DNA from 2 places in the Undibacterium sp. Ji42W genome. Region 1 is predicted to be linked to the other one. Evidence: riboswitches for the same ligand, from Rfam matches in the RefSeq annotation. Region 1 holds a riboswitch; the other holds the start of a gene.
The links. A riboswitch is a leader RNA that binds a small molecule or an ion and turns the genes downstream of it on or off. The one in region 1 is predicted to bind cyclic di-GMP.
Positions count from the first base shown of each region.

Region 2: another riboswitch for cyclic di-GMP. It lies ahead of ACO0LG_RS18800 (putative Ig domain-containing protein); the one in region 1 lies ahead of ACO0LG_RS25275 (response regulator).

Region 1 covers NZ_JBMPOV010000014.1:38,349-45,763, forward strand. Annotated here, with positions in the region: gene bioB (biotin synthase BioB) at 1-410, shown strand, start outside; gene ACO0LG_RS25265 (acetyl/propionyl/methylcrotonyl-CoA carboxylase subunit alpha) at 553-2,547, shown strand; gene ACO0LG_RS25270 (pyridoxine 5'-phosphate synthase) at 2,790-3,518, shown strand; cyclic di-GMP riboswitch class I at 3,684-3,768, shown strand; gene ACO0LG_RS25275 (response regulator) at 3,806-4,714, shown strand; gene ACO0LG_RS25280 (response regulator) at 4,790-5,155, shown strand; gene ACO0LG_RS25285 (chemotaxis protein CheW) at 5,212-5,757, shown strand; gene ACO0LG_RS25290 (methyl-accepting chemotaxis protein) at 5,857-7,415, shown strand, end outside.
Region 2 covers NZ_JBMPOV010000008.1:204,812-212,226, reverse strand. Annotated here, with positions in the region: gene ACO0LG_RS18800 (putative Ig domain-containing protein) at 1-1,617, opposite strand, end outside; cyclic di-GMP riboswitch class I at 1,701-1,787, opposite strand; gene ACO0LG_RS18795 (hypothetical protein) at 2,365-2,736, shown strand; gene ACO0LG_RS18790 (hypothetical protein) at 2,926-3,435, shown strand; gene gluQRS (tRNA glutamyl-Q(34) synthetase GluQRS) at 3,503-4,405, opposite strand; gene ACO0LG_RS18780 (LysR family transcriptional regulator) at 4,415-5,332, opposite strand; gene ACO0LG_RS18775 (pirin family protein) at 5,452-6,153, shown strand; gene ACO0LG_RS18770 (NAD(P)H-dependent oxidoreductase) at 6,243-6,812, shown strand; gene ACO0LG_RS18765 (alpha/beta hydrolase fold domain-containing protein) at 7,384-7,415, opposite strand, start outside.

The DNA.
Region 1 (7,415 bases):
GTGGTGGCATCGTCGGCATGGGTGAATCACGCCGCCAGCGCGCTGGTTTGATCGCGCAGTTGGCGAATTTGAATCCTTATCCAGAATCCGTACCAGTCAATCATCTGGTGCAAGTGGAGGGCACCCCTTTGCATGGCCTGGACCCGCTTGATCCGCTGGAATTTGTACGCACTATCGCTGTCGCCCGCATCACCATGCCCAAGGCGCGTGTGCGCCTGTCTGCTGGCCGTCGTCAGATGGGTGAAGCAGTGCAGGCCATGTGTTTCCTGGCTGGCGCGAATTCGATTTTCTATGGCGATAAATTGTTGACTACGGCTAATCCTGAGGCGCAGGATGATCGCGTCTTGCTGGATAAACTGGGCTTGAAAACCCGAGGCAAGGTTGAGGCTAAAGCTGGTAGTTGTGGTTGATTAAAACCATAAGTCTTCAGCACAGAGGCCACAGAGAAAAGATGGAGACACAGAGAAATGCATGTTTTTATTTAGCATTTTTTTGGTGATTGATTAAAGAAAAATTATCGCAACTGATACATCCACCCAAAAGGTTAGAGACATGTTTACCAAAATCCTTATCGCCAACCGTGGCGAAATTGCTTGCCGTGTTGCTGCCACCGCACGCCGCATGGGCATCAAGACTGTCGCTGTGTATTCCGAAGCCGATGCCAATGCCAAGCATGTCGCGGTTTGTGATGAGGCAGTTCTGATAGGCTCTGCTGCCGCCAAGGAAAGTTATCTGTGTGCCGACAAGATCATACAAGTCGCATTGGCGACTAGTGCGCAGGCGATACATCCTGGTTATGGCTTCTTGTCAGAAAACAGTGACTTTGCTGAAGCTTGCGCCAAAAATGGCATCGCCTTTATCGGCCCACCAGCTTCGGCGATTGAAGCCATGGGCAGCAAGTCTGCGGCGAAATCCCTGATGGAAAAAGCCAATGTGCCACTGGTGCCGGGCTACCATGGCGATAACCAGGATGCTGACTTTTTGCATACAGAGGCTGACCGTATCGGCTACCCCGTCTTGCTGAAAGCCAGTGCCGGTGGTGGTGGCAAGGGCATGCGCGTCATCGAGAAATCTGCTGACTTCAAGGATGCGCTGGCCTCCTGCAAACGCGAAGCCATCAACTCTTTTGGTGACGATAAAGTGCTGGCAGAAAAATACCTGCAAAGACCACGTCACATAGAAATACAAGTGTTTGCTGATACCCACGGTAATTGCGTCTATCTGTTTGAGCGCGATTGTTCAGTCCAGCGCCGCCATCAAAAAGTATTGGAAGAAGCACCTGCACCCGGCATGACAGCAGAGCGCCGCGCCGCGATGGGTGATGCTGCCGTGGCTGCTGCAAAAGCGGTTGGCTATGTCGGTGCTGGTACGGTGGAATTCATCGCCAACCAGGATGGTTCTTTCTATTTCATGGAAATGAATACACGCCTGCAAGTCGAGCATCCGGTGACAGAAATGATCACCGGTACTGACCTGGTAGAGTGGCAATTGCGCGTTGCTGCCGGTGAAAAACTGCCGTTGCAACAGCATGAATTGCAGATACATGGTCACGCCATAGAAGCACGCGTGTATGCAGAAAATCCTGAGAAAGGTTTCCTGCCATCGATAGGTACTTTGCGGCATGCCCGCACACCCGTCGCAGTGAATTTTGAACTCGGTGGCGCGACTGATCCTGCGGCTTTCCGTATCGATAGTGGTGTGCGTGAAGGCGATACAATTTCACCTTTCTATGACCCCATGATCGCCAAGATGATCGTCTGGGGCAAGGACAGGAAAGAAGCGCTGGCCCGTATGGCGCAAGCATTGGCGCAGTACCAGATCGTCGGCCTGAACAGCAATATTGCTTTCCTGTCACGCCTGGTCACCAGCACAGCTTTTTCTGGCGCTGACCTCGATACTGGTCTTATAGAGCGCAATCAGGCAGAACTGTTCCCGGCACCGGTAGACGCGGACCTGACAACGCTGGCGCTGGCGGTTGTGTCCCTGCTGAATTCAGAAAAATCTGCAGGCAATGACCCATGGCAATCCAGCCACGGCTGGCGCATGAACAGTCTCATGCAACGTAGCCTGCAATTCACTGAAGAAGAACAGACGCACGATGTGCAGGTGACTTATCTGGCTGACGGCTGGCAAGTGCAGGCAGGTGCAGCAACAGCGCAAGTCAGACTGGCGCTGGCGCATGAAAATGATATCGTCATCAAGATCGCAGACCAGACCGTGGCCGCCACGGTAGTGCGCGATGGTGAACATTTCCATGTCTTCAGCCAGGGCAGACATACTGACCTGCATTACATCGATGCGCTGGCACATGCGGGTGAAGCCGAGGCAGAAACTGGCCGCCTGACTGCCCCTATGCCAGGTAAGATCGTTGCCGTGCTCGTCAACAAGGCGCAGGAAGTGAAGAAAGGCGATGCCCTGCTGATCATGGAAGCGATGAAGATGGAACACACGATTTCAGCACCGCATGATGGTGTCATTGATGAGGTCTTATATGCAATTGGTGATCAGGTGACTGAAGGGGCGCAGTTGCTGGCTTTCCACCAGTAAGCCATGCCTGGAGTTTGTACTTGAAAGCCAGCACAATTGTGCTGGCTTTTTTACTAAATGTTCAGCAAAAATACGATTGGATTCCCTCCCTTGAATGGGACGGAGCAAAAAAAACAGATACGCCAGCAAATCACCCCGCTGTGTTACTTGTACAAATTCACAAGCAAGTCCATGATGAATACTTGAACAAGAAAAATCTGCAACGATTATTTTTTATTACTTGCCCAGACTTTGGAATCGCCATGACCGCACTCTCCATCAACATCAACAAAATCGCCTTGCTGCGTAATTCACGCGGCCGTAATTATCCTGATGTGCAGGCTTTTGCTGCGCGCTGCCTGGATCTCGGTGCGCGGGGCATTACCCTGCATCCGCGTCAGGATCAAAGGCATGCGCGTTATAGCGATGTGGAAACCCTGGGCGTGTTGTGTCAGGCGCGTGGCGTGGAATTGAATGTCGAGGGTTATCCCGCGCCAGACTTTCTCGAAGTTGTGAAGCGCAACAAGCCTGCGCAATGCACGCTGGTGCCTGATGCGCCAGATCAGCTGACTTCTGACCACGGTTGGGATTTGCGCAAGGACGCTGATTTTTTACGCCCAGTGCTGGCTGAACTCAGGGCGCTGGGCATACGCAGCAGCCTGTTTATTGATTACGACAATCAGGATATGCATCTGGCCAGGGAACTCGGTGCAGACCGCGTCGAGTTATATACAGAACCTTATGCCGAGCATTTTGGCACAGCAAAGGGTGACGAGATTTTCCAGGGTTTCGTGGCCGCTGCCAAGCGCGCTCAGGATGCCGGCCTGGGTGTCAATGCCGGGCATGATCTGAACCTGGACAACCTGATGAAATTCCTCACTATCCCTGGCATACTCGAAGTCTCCATAGGCCATGCCGTCATCGTTGAATGTCTGGAACAGGGCGTTGCTGAAGTGCTCACAAAATATGCAAAAATTTGCCAGCAAGGCTAAATTTTGTATTTTTTACATAAAAAAAGAAAAAGCAAAAAAATGTTAACTTTTTCCTTGTAGCCTTCAAATTCTTGAACTACATTGGGGTAACGGTGCTTCGCATGAGGCGCTGTGGTTGATGTACCGCCCTACGAAGTAAGCATAATCCATAGGGCGAGCATTAGCGTTGTTTAAAGGCAAACCACCCGAAAGCGTGGGACGCAAAACTATAGGGCCCTCGCTAAACATGGCAGGGTAGCCAGGTACCGTATTCCGCATAGCGGTTTTTCGTTAAGAGGCATGTGCTCATGAACAGCATTTCTACGGCGCTTCCCGGCGCCTCTAAAAAAATTCTGATTAGTGTATTCGGTTTGTCTGAGTATGAATTGCGTCTGGTGCGCAGTGTGCTCAGCTTGACCATGGCGAGCGGACGCAGGCATTCCTATGCCTTGTGCGATGCCAGTCAGGCTGCTGACCCTGACATCGTCATACTCGATCCGGATAATAGCCAGGCCAGAGCAGCTTTACAGGAGCTTATAGCAACACACAATATTCCCGAACCTGCCACGGTATTCATTTCCAATGCAGGCAAGGCACAGCCAGGCAAATATCATTTACTGCATCCTCTGGTACCAACCAAGATGCTGGCCTTGCTCGATCAGGTAGCAGATGAACTGGAAAAAGTTTTACAAACAGCATTTCCACTCAGTGCAGCAGTTGCTCATAAGGCAGAAATGGACAAAGCAGCTATTGTGCAGCCCCTGCTGCAAAAAAATCCCTCAAGCTCGGTCTTGCAGGGTGGTCACCGCGCTCTCATCGTAGATGACAGCCCTACTGCAAGAATCAAGATAGACCTGGAATTGCGCTCGATGAAGATCGCCTCTGACTGCGCTGAGACCGGTGAGCAAGCCTTGCAGATGCTGGAAAAGAAAAACTACGACATCATCTTCCTCGACATCGTCATGCCTGGTGCTGATGGCTATGAAATCTGCAAGATCATACGCCGCCATCCACAAACCAAGCGCACACCCGTGGTCATGCTGACCAGCAAGTCCTCTCCGTTTGACCGTATCCGTGGCTCTCTGTCTGGTTGCAGCAGTTATCTGACCAAGCCTGTAGAACACCTGAAGTTCCGGGCCGTTGTCGAAAAGAGCCTGAGCGCAACTGAGACAGCGCCTGACATGGAAAAGAATCATGGCCTGGCGATGGGTACCTGAAACCAGATCAGCCCAGTATTTTTACCTTTGCTCTGGGGACCAGAGCGTTTCACTTACACATCTCGGGAGTACATCATGGGTATGAAAAAAGCACTCGTTGTTGACGATTCCACTACTGAACTGGCCAACATCAAAAGCATATTGACTGATGCTGGTTATGTGGTGATCACCGCCTCCAGTGGCAAGGACACGCTGGAAAAAGCAAAGGCTGAAAAACCTTCAATTATTTTCCTCGATATCGTCATGCCCGAAATGGATGGCTATGAAGCCTGCCGCAGCCTGACACAAGACCCGGCAACCAAAGACATCCCCATCATTTTTGTCAGCAGCAAATCGCAAAAAGCCGACAAGATCTGGGGTCAGTTGCAAGGTGCCAAAGGCTATGTCGCCAAACCCTATACAGCGGATCAGATCATTGATCAACTCAAAATCGCTGCCTGATTTTAAATTTTCGTCTGATTTCATATTCTTTCCATCACCCATCAACGGGGGCGCTCATGAGTCTAGTCATTTCCAGCAATACCGGACAGTCTAAAGAATGGCTACCACCCAGTGTTGCCCTTGAGCGCTTCACGCCGCCTGGTGATTTGTTGTGGAGCGATGTGGCACCCTTGGTCGAAAGAAAGCGTTATGGCTATCGTGTGGGTTCGTTGAACTTGCTGATCAGGGCCGAGGTGGGGAGTGAAGTGATACGGCCACAGGCGCTTGCTCCCTTGCCTGGTGCGGCAGCATTCTTGCTTGGTCTGATCAACCTGCGTGGCAATCTGGTGCCCATTTTTGATTTGGGTCTGGTACTCAGTGGCCGCAGGTCTGAAGTCACTGCATCTAAATTATTTTTGATTTTGGACAAGGCAGAAAATGCCGTCGGCATGCTGATAGACAGTTATCCGCAACCGCTGACGGAATTGCGCATCATCACCCAAATGCCGCAATTGCCTGCCACGCTGGAAGCCCATGTGCCAGCCGCCTTTGTCAAGGATGACAAAGTCTGGCTGGACTTCAATCATGAAAGTTTTTTTGAAAGACTCAGCCGTAGCGCTTAAAGCATAAAGCCAAAGCATAAAACTTTAAGTGACATCTGGTTGATCCCTTGCTGTTGATTTGACCAAGCAGTCTTCGATGTTTTTCTTGTGGAGAGCAAAATGAAATTACGTACTCCGAATATTGGTATCCGGCTCAGTCTGGGATTTACAGCAGTGTTACTGCTGTTGGCGGTAACGGCCTGGCTGGCGATGACCAACCTGAAGAGCATCAATGATGGTACCCACCGTATTGTGGATGGTAGCTACCCTAAAGTGGTGCTGGCTTACAAGATGCTCGGTAACGTCAATGCCAATGCGCGCTCCATGCGTAATATGCTGCTCCTGAACGAACAGTCAGCAATTGAAAAAGAACAGCAACTGATTCTATCGCGTAGACAGAACCAGGATGAAAACATTGCCGGTTTTGAAAAGCTGATTGCCAGTGAAGAAGAAAAAGGTATTTTCCAGACAGCTACCGAAGCACGCAATAAATACGGTGCTTCACAAAGGGAATTTCTGCGCCTGGCGACGGAAGGTAAAAAAACTGAAGCGACCGCGTGGTTGCTGGGTAATTTACAAGCCGATCAGGAAAAATGGTTCTCTTCCATGGATAGTCTGATTGACTACCAAACCAAATTGGTGAACAAGGATGGTGCCTCCGCCGACAGCACTTACCTGAGTGCGAAAAACGTCCTGGCGCTGGTGGCGGCTTTGTCCATCTTGCTGGCAGCCGGTGTTGCTTACTGGATGACGCGCAGTATTACCAAACCGGTATCGCATCTGATCGGCGTTATGCAGAAACTGACACAGGGTGATGCCAGCGTCAGGGCGCGCAGCACCCAGCCGGATGAAATCGGCAAACTCTCACGCCAGTTTGACAAGATGGTGGATGAACGTGAAGCCAGCCGCAAATCCATCGAAGATGAAAATGAAAAACTCAATGAATCTGTCTTGGTCTTGTTGCAGGCAGTGGCGCAACTGGCGAGCAGGGATCTGACTGTCAAAGTGCCGGTATCTGCCGACGTGACAGGCGCAGTATCTGATGCCTTGAACATGCTGACCAGTGAAACGGCCAAAGTGTTGCGTGATGTAAGTAATATTTCTGCCGACGTGACCGAGGCCACGCTGAAAGTGAAAGCACAGTCCGATAACGTGATGGCCGCGGCAGCAGAAGAAAGGCTGGAAGTGGAACATACGACCTTGTCACTGTCCACCGCTTCTGAAGAAATGCGCAATATTGCCGACCTGGCACAAACCTGTAACCGCGCTGCTGACAATGCGATACGTTCAACCCAGCTGGCGATGGATACGGTGAACAGCACGGTGGGCGGTATTAACAGTACCCGCGACATCATACGTGAAACAGAAAAACGGATTAAACGCCTGGGTGAACGTTCACAAGAAATTTCCGGCGTCGTCGGTCTGATTAATGCGATTGCAGAACGTACCCACATCCTGGCACTGAATGCGAGTATGCATGCGGCATCCGCCGGTGAAGCTGGTCGTGGTTTTGCGGTGGTTGCGGATGAGGTGCAAAGGCTGGCAGAAAATGCGCGGCAAGCGACGCTGCAAATTTCTGGCCTGGTCAATAACATACAGCTGGAAACTTCAGACACGGTCAACACCATGAACTCGGCAATTGCCCAGGTGGTAGAAGGTAGCCGTTTGGCAGAACAGGC
Region 2 (7,415 bases), on a different contig from region 1:
CACTGCCGGTGCTGGTGTGATGACGGTGCCACTGAGTGTGCTCAGCAAATTACTGACATTGGGTGTCCCAAGACCAGTCAACTGATCATGCCCAATCTTGGCTGTACAACTGGCGCAACTGCCATTGCTGCCCTTGGCAACGTCAGCAAATACGTTGGCATAACTGCCCGGTACGCTGGCAATTTTGTTATACAACACCGCATGGGGTGCACCCAATACTGTTTTGCCAGTTTGTACCAGAGTCGCATTGGCGACGGCGATAATGCCCGCCCATTGCGGTGTCGCCAGGCTGGTGCCACCAGCGCTGACCCAGTTGACTGTGCTGCTGCCTTGTGTCATCACGGCGACATACTGGCCAGTGTTCGGATCAGAATTCATGGACACATCAGCCACTGTCCTGCGGGCTGGTGCGCCCATGCCTGGTACGCTTGTATTTTGATAGCTGGGTGTTGCTGTATAGGCGCTGACACCACCGCCGGTATTTGACCATGCCACTTCAGTCCTGCTGCCACCAGAATAAGTCAGGCTGGTGCCGCCCACGGCTACTACATTCGGTGACACTGCTGGCCATTCAACGTCAGGGCCATTGTCGCCGGAGGCAGCAAGATAAGTCATTTTTGTTGGTGAGAATGTACTTTCTACACCGGCAGTCCAACTGCCTTCTGTTGAACCAAAACTCATTGATACCACACCCGGCCCCATGGCATTGGCCAGTTTGATGCCGCCGACCATATTACTCATGGAAGAATCGGCAGCTTCAATCAATATGATGCGGGCGAGCGGTGCCGTGGCATGTGCCCATTGTACATCGAGTGCAATTTCTGTGGCCCAGCCAGAATCATAAGCTGGTGCATTGCTGCTCATGCCGCCCGCGCTGGTGCTAAACACGACAGCAAATTCACAAGCGCTGGCAGATGCCGCGGCCAGTGGCAGGGCAGTGCTGGAAGCAATGGTTTTGGCAGCACAGGCAGGCAGACCAAATTTTTGATTGAAGGCATTCAGTTCTGCCACGATATTGGGATCATGTCTTGCATTGACAATGTAAATTGTTTGCCCAGCACCTAACTGCGCAGCCTGAACTGCTGTCAAACCTGTCATGCTGGCAGGCAGTGTCGGTAAGCCGTATGCTGCGCGTATTTGTGCCGGCGTGTAGGTAGATACCACACCTGTGCTGGCCGATGGCAACACATCAATCGAACCCGCAGCAATCGGCGGCGGTGTCAGTTGCGGGCGTGGCAAAGAGCGTATTGCCGATACCGTCAGACCGCGGCCATGCACGCCTTGCCATTCACGCGGTATGGTTTGCAAGGCTGGTGGCATGTGGGCTGATCTGCTGCCGTTGAATGCATCTGTGTCGGCAGGCGCATCAAGCAAGACTGGTGCGATGTGAAAAGTGGGTTGGGTCATTTGAATTGCCACATCTGGCGGCAATACAGGCAACGTGACATCCAGTGTCGTCATGCCTGTAGCAACTTCTGCCGGTGGTAACGCAACGACAGCATTGCTGACTTGGGGGCTGTCACCGCCGCAGGCGGTAAGGACGCTTGCGCTGATTAAAATACTCAGGCATGCAAGCGGGCTGAGTGATGTGGAAACTGCTTTCTTTGGACTAATCACGAGTGCACTCCGATATCAGCAGAGGGCGGTGATTCGGTTGTTATAAATACGCATCAGCGATCAAACGCGTTCGCTATAACATCACCGGTAACCCCGCTGCCATGGCGCGTGTGCGCTGTAGGCCGGTGGCTTTGCGTCCCTGACTTTCAACAGGTTTGCCCTCAAGTTTTTTGGAAACTGAATTTGAATTTCTTGGTTACAAATTCAGGGTATGAATATTTCCACTCAAAAGAAAGCAGAAAAATGTCAAGGATTGTTGAAATCGTGTGGCTAAAACAAGCTTCGGTTTCGCTTTGATAACAGAACCTGGGAATTGTTGCTTTGCTGGCTTTTCAATTAAGCAAAAAGTGTTAAGTTGTAAAATAATTTCACATTTCATTTTCACCATGGCAGCATCTGTGCGTACGGACTTGTATCCGATTTTTATCTGAATAAAACATCAAAAAATTGCAGATGAAACTTTCTCCACACATCTCCCGTGCCGGAATTTTGATTTGCCTGGCACTTGCTTGCGCAAGTTCACAAGCTGCAAAGAGTAGTCTGGATGATTGCGACTTGATCACGGCAAAACCTTTGCGCGCCCATTTCAAGGACTGGTTGGCAAAGAATCGCAAACTTGCAGCTTAGGGCAATGTAAGGCAGCAAACTTATGTTGCTGCTGAAGCAAATAGCCGCCTAGCCTGCCTGGAAGAAAAATCACTGAAAAGTCGGGCTGGTCTGTGGCCATGACGAGCGGTAAGGGCAAGAGTGAACAACATCCAATCCGGTATACCGAACATCAAGAAAAATGCAGATGCCTTCACTGCATTGAAAGACGCTGTCAAATACACACACCAAACTGGCACCAATGATCCGGCTTATCGCGGCATGTCGGCACAACTGGTCTTGCGATATCAGGCAGTCTTGCCAGAAGCGCTGGAAACTGCTTATGAAGATGTGGCTGGTGCCAACCAGCTTGAGTATGTACTTAAACGTCAATTTGGAAAACGTGATGCCAATTATGCCTTTGTATCTCACCGCACGACACTCGCGCAACTCACCATGAAAATATCGGCAGAGCGTCGCGCCGTTCTCGATCAAAAAGCGCCGCAATGGGCGGCAAATTTTCATGCAAAATAAGTTGCACAGCGATATCTTTTATGTCTGCTTTGATTCGTCATCTACTGCATATGTTGGCTAACGTACAGACCTTTTCCATAGGGTGATAGAGAATATTTTTTGCAGAAGTCAACAGATGTGCTCGTCAAACGTTATAGGTGGTAAGCACAGTATGTATTTCTGTGAGCAGGTATTGAAAAGGAGTACGCAATGAAAACCATGACATGCAAAAAAGTCTTGCTGGCAGGCGCTGCTTGTGCAGCTTTATTCATGACGGCACAGAGCCAGGCGCAGAATGTAGGTCTTTCTGTGCAATTTGGTCAGCCAGGATTTTATGGGCAGGTGGATGTAGGTAATTTTCCTCAGCCACAGGTAATTTACCGTGAACCACGTATCGTGCAAAGAGTACAGGTAGTTGAGCCCCCTATGTACTTGGTTGTCCCTACCATGCACAGGAATAACTGGAGTCGTTATTGCTACAGCTATAATGCCTGCGGCCGCCCAGTCTATTTTGTGCAGGAAAACTGGTATAACACGCAAGTAGTGCCACGCTACCGCGATGGTTATTATCGCGACCATGACTACAGGCATGATGCATATCGCCGCGATGACTACCGACGTAATGAATACCAGCGCGATGATTATCGACGTGACGACAGACGTTATGACGAGCATGATCGCCATGGACATGAGCGCGGCAGAGAACATCCTGAGCATTAATGATTTGTTGCTTCTCAATAATCACTGACATTGATCTACAACAGGGGCTGCAATGCAGCCCCTGGCTTTATGGTGATTCCAGACTTGCCATCTTTACTTTCCAAGCCTGAATTGCCGTTGACCAGAACCTTGGAATATCATCGAATGTTAATGACAAGTTCAGCCTCAGGAATTGTGCTGCTGGCATCAGTGCTTCATGCAGTAAGTCATTATCACCGCGGTCAAAAGCGAGTGCCCCGGTTTGCTTGGACAATTTCTCACCATCTGCATTGGTCACCACTGGCACATGTAGATAAGAAGGTGTGGGCGAGCCCAGCAATTCTTGCAGATAAATTTGCCGTGCAGTGGAATCGATCAAATCAGCGCCGCGCACCACATGGGTAATGCCTTGCGCCGCATCATCGACCACCACTGCTAACTGATAAGCCCAGAAGCCATCGGCACGTTTCAAGACAAAGTCACCAACCTCGGTCGCCAGGTTTTGTTCCTGCATACCCGCGAGTCTGTCTTTAAATCGATAGATTTGATCTGGTACGCGCAAACGCCAGGCGCGGGCAATTTTCCCTGCTGTCAGGCCATGACGGCAAATGCCCGGGTAAATCTGGCTGGCTGTTTCACCCAGCCGCAGGCGTGAATCAGCGATTTCCTTGCGTGAACATGCACAGGGATAGCGCTTGTCACCTAAAACTTGCAAGGCAGCTTCGTACAGATGCTGGCGCTGGCTTTGCCAATGGATGTCGCCATCCCAGATCATGCCGCAGCGGTACAGCGAGTTGATGATGTGCTGGTCTGCGCCTTTGACATTGCGGTCAAAATCCAGGTCTTCCATGCGCAGCAGCCATAGCCCGTCATGGGCTTTTGCATCGAGATAGCTAGCCATGGCAGCCACCAGCGAACCCATATGCAGTGGGCCAGTCGGGGAGGGGGCGAAACGTCCTATGTATTTTTGCATCATCTGTTCTGTTGGCATGGACGTTATTCAATTACCGATCAGCATGCGTTGCACGACAGGGTCTTGCAATTTCTGCAAAAACCACAACAAGGCCTTTCCCTTGTTAGCATTACGCCAGACCAGGCGGTTATCTTCTGGCGGGCGGTGGGCAGTGGTTTTCTTTTCTATCAGCGCACCGCTACGCAAATGTGGCAATGCCAGGCGGCGTGGCAAATGCCCGCAACCCAGGCCGGCTAGTTGTGCCGCCAGCTTGGCATGCATGGTGGGCACGGTCATGGTGTCCTGGCCGCTCAGCAAGCCTGCGGTCATTGATGGCAGTGTCAGACCGGTATCACCGATGGCTATTGCCCTGTGGGCCTGTAAAATCGCTGGTGTAAGTGGTTCCTCAGCCTGCGCCAGCGGATGTTGTGGTGCCACGGCAAACACCCATTCCACACTGCCCAGCAAGCGGGTCTGGAATTCGCCCTGCATGCGTATTGCATCTGGTCCGTAATAGGCGGCGCCTATGGCGAGGTCCGCGCGGCCAGATACCATGGTTTCCCAGACGCCTGACAAAATCTCCTGGCTGATGCGGATCCGCGTGCCGCAGGCCTGTTGTTCAAATTCCTTGATCAAGGGGATGATATCCTCGAATTGTATGATGCCATCAATGACGATACGCAGCTCTGCCTCCCAGCCACTGGCTGCGCGTTTTACGCGGTTTTCCAGCTCTTGCGCTGCGTTCAATAAATGCCTGCCTTGTAGTAATAACTCCTCTCCCGCTATAGTCAGCTTGGCTCTGTGGCCACGCCTGTCATATAGTAGTACATCCAGATCTTCTTCCAACTTGCGTATGCTGTATGTGATGGCAGAGGGCACTTTGTCGAGGGCCGCCGCAGCCGCCGCAAAGCTGCCCTTGCGATCTATGGCATCAAGGATTTGCAGGGCTTCAAGAGTCAGGTTCATGTTTGTTCAAATAATTTGAATGAGTTGTATGAAATTCTACCCTTATGTCAAAGAATTTGCATGTATATAGTGTGTATATCGCCTGAACATATTCTTCAGGAAATTTGAAAGGGACTTATATGATTACGCTCAGACCATCACAAGAACGCGGCCACGCCGAGCACGGCTGGTTGAAATCGCATCATAGTTTTTCATTTGCAGAATATTACGATCCGCAGCACATGGGTTTTGGGCCATTGCGTGTGATTAATGACGACTGGATCGCTCCTGCCATGGGATTTGGTACGCATCCGCACCAGAACATGGAGATTATTACTTATGTACTTGAAGGTGCGATTGCGCACAAAGACAGCATGGGTAATGGCAGTACGATACGTCCAGGCAATGTGCAGTATATGAGTGCAGGTACTGGTGTGCGCCATTCGGAATTCAACCCGGCTAATACTGAACACACACGTTTGCTGCAAATCTGGATACAGCCAGACCAGTTGGGTGGTGAGCCTTTGTACGGCGAAAAAGAATTTAGTCGTGAAGAAAAGCAGGGCCGCTTGCGTTTAGTCGTCTCTGGCGATGGTGCTGATGGCTCCATCAAGATTCGCCAGAACGCTCGGCTGCAAATTGGTTTGTTTGATGCAGCAGAAAGAGAAGAAATCGCATTGGCAGCAAACCGCCTGACATATGTCCACGTTGCACGCGGTGAATTGCAAGTAAATGGCATGTCCCTTAAAGAGGGCGATGCCTTGATGATGTCAGCCGAAGAAAAACTTGTGCTAGAGCAGGGCAAACAGGCAGAAGTACTGGTATTTGATCTGCCTCATTAAGATGGAAAGATAGGCAAATCACTGACGAAAAAACGTGTCAGTGATTTGTCTTTTTGCGTAAAAAACTCATACCCACACAGGAGTAAAACATGTCTAAAGTCGCGATTATTTATCATTCAGGTTATGGCCACACTACCAAGGCCGCAGAAGCAGTACACGCAGGTGCAGCAGCAGCTGGCGCCGATGCTGAACTCATCAAGATTGATGCCGAAGGCAATATTACAGACGCACAATGGGAAACCCTGGCCACAGCTGACGCCATCGTCTTTGGCTCCCCAACTTACATGGGATCAGTGTCCTGGCAATTTAAAAAATTCGCCGATGCGTCTTCCAAACCCTGGTATAGCCAGGTCTGGAAAGACAAGATCGCTGCAGGCTTCACCAATTCTGCATCCATGAATGGCGACAAACTATCGACCCTGCATTACCTGTTCACGCTGTCACAACAGCACTCCATGATCTGGGTAGGCACTGGTTTGATGCCTTCAAACAGCAAAGCGGCGCAACGCAATGACATCAACTACATCGCCAGCTTCAGCGGCCTGATGACACAATCCCCATCTGACTCTTCACCAGAAGAAGGCCCGCTGCCAGGTGACCTGGAAACAGCGAAATTGTTTGGTAAGCGTATAGCGGAAGTGGCTACGAAGTTTAAGTAAGATGAGTTGGTGTTGAAGTAAAAAAACCCGCCGGGTTGATTGGCGGGTTTTTCTTTTGAATTGAAACACAATCATTAATCAACACCTTGAGAAATATGAGTGTAGGTCGTGTTGACGTTGTTTTTGATTTTTGCAGTTCCCATGTGTCGATGCTTTTGCTGCCAGGTAGAAAATGGAAAGAGAAGGATCGATGTTTGAGCGTAGCGAGTTTTCGAGCCTTCCCATTTTTTGTCTTGCAGCAAAGGGAATCCCCTTTAGGGGGCAGCGACGCCTGGGTCGCCTTCTTTTGCATTCTTTTCTTGACCACTACAGCGAGGCAAGAAAAGAATGTAGCTGTCGGGCTACCCCCGACCGGCAATCGTAAATGACGTGCAAAGTATTTCAAAAGCAGATATACAATTACGACGAATCAGAAATTAATTCTTGAAATAGTTTGCTAGGGCCGGCGCAGGATTCCAGCTAAAAGCACGCTGGAATGACGACTTTGAGAGTGCTAAAAGTCGACCTATACGTTATTGCATAAGCAATCCAAATAACGGCCTCTTTATAATAGGCACGTAGCAAAATTCCCCTACAGCTTCTCCTTCAAAAACTGCAATAAAC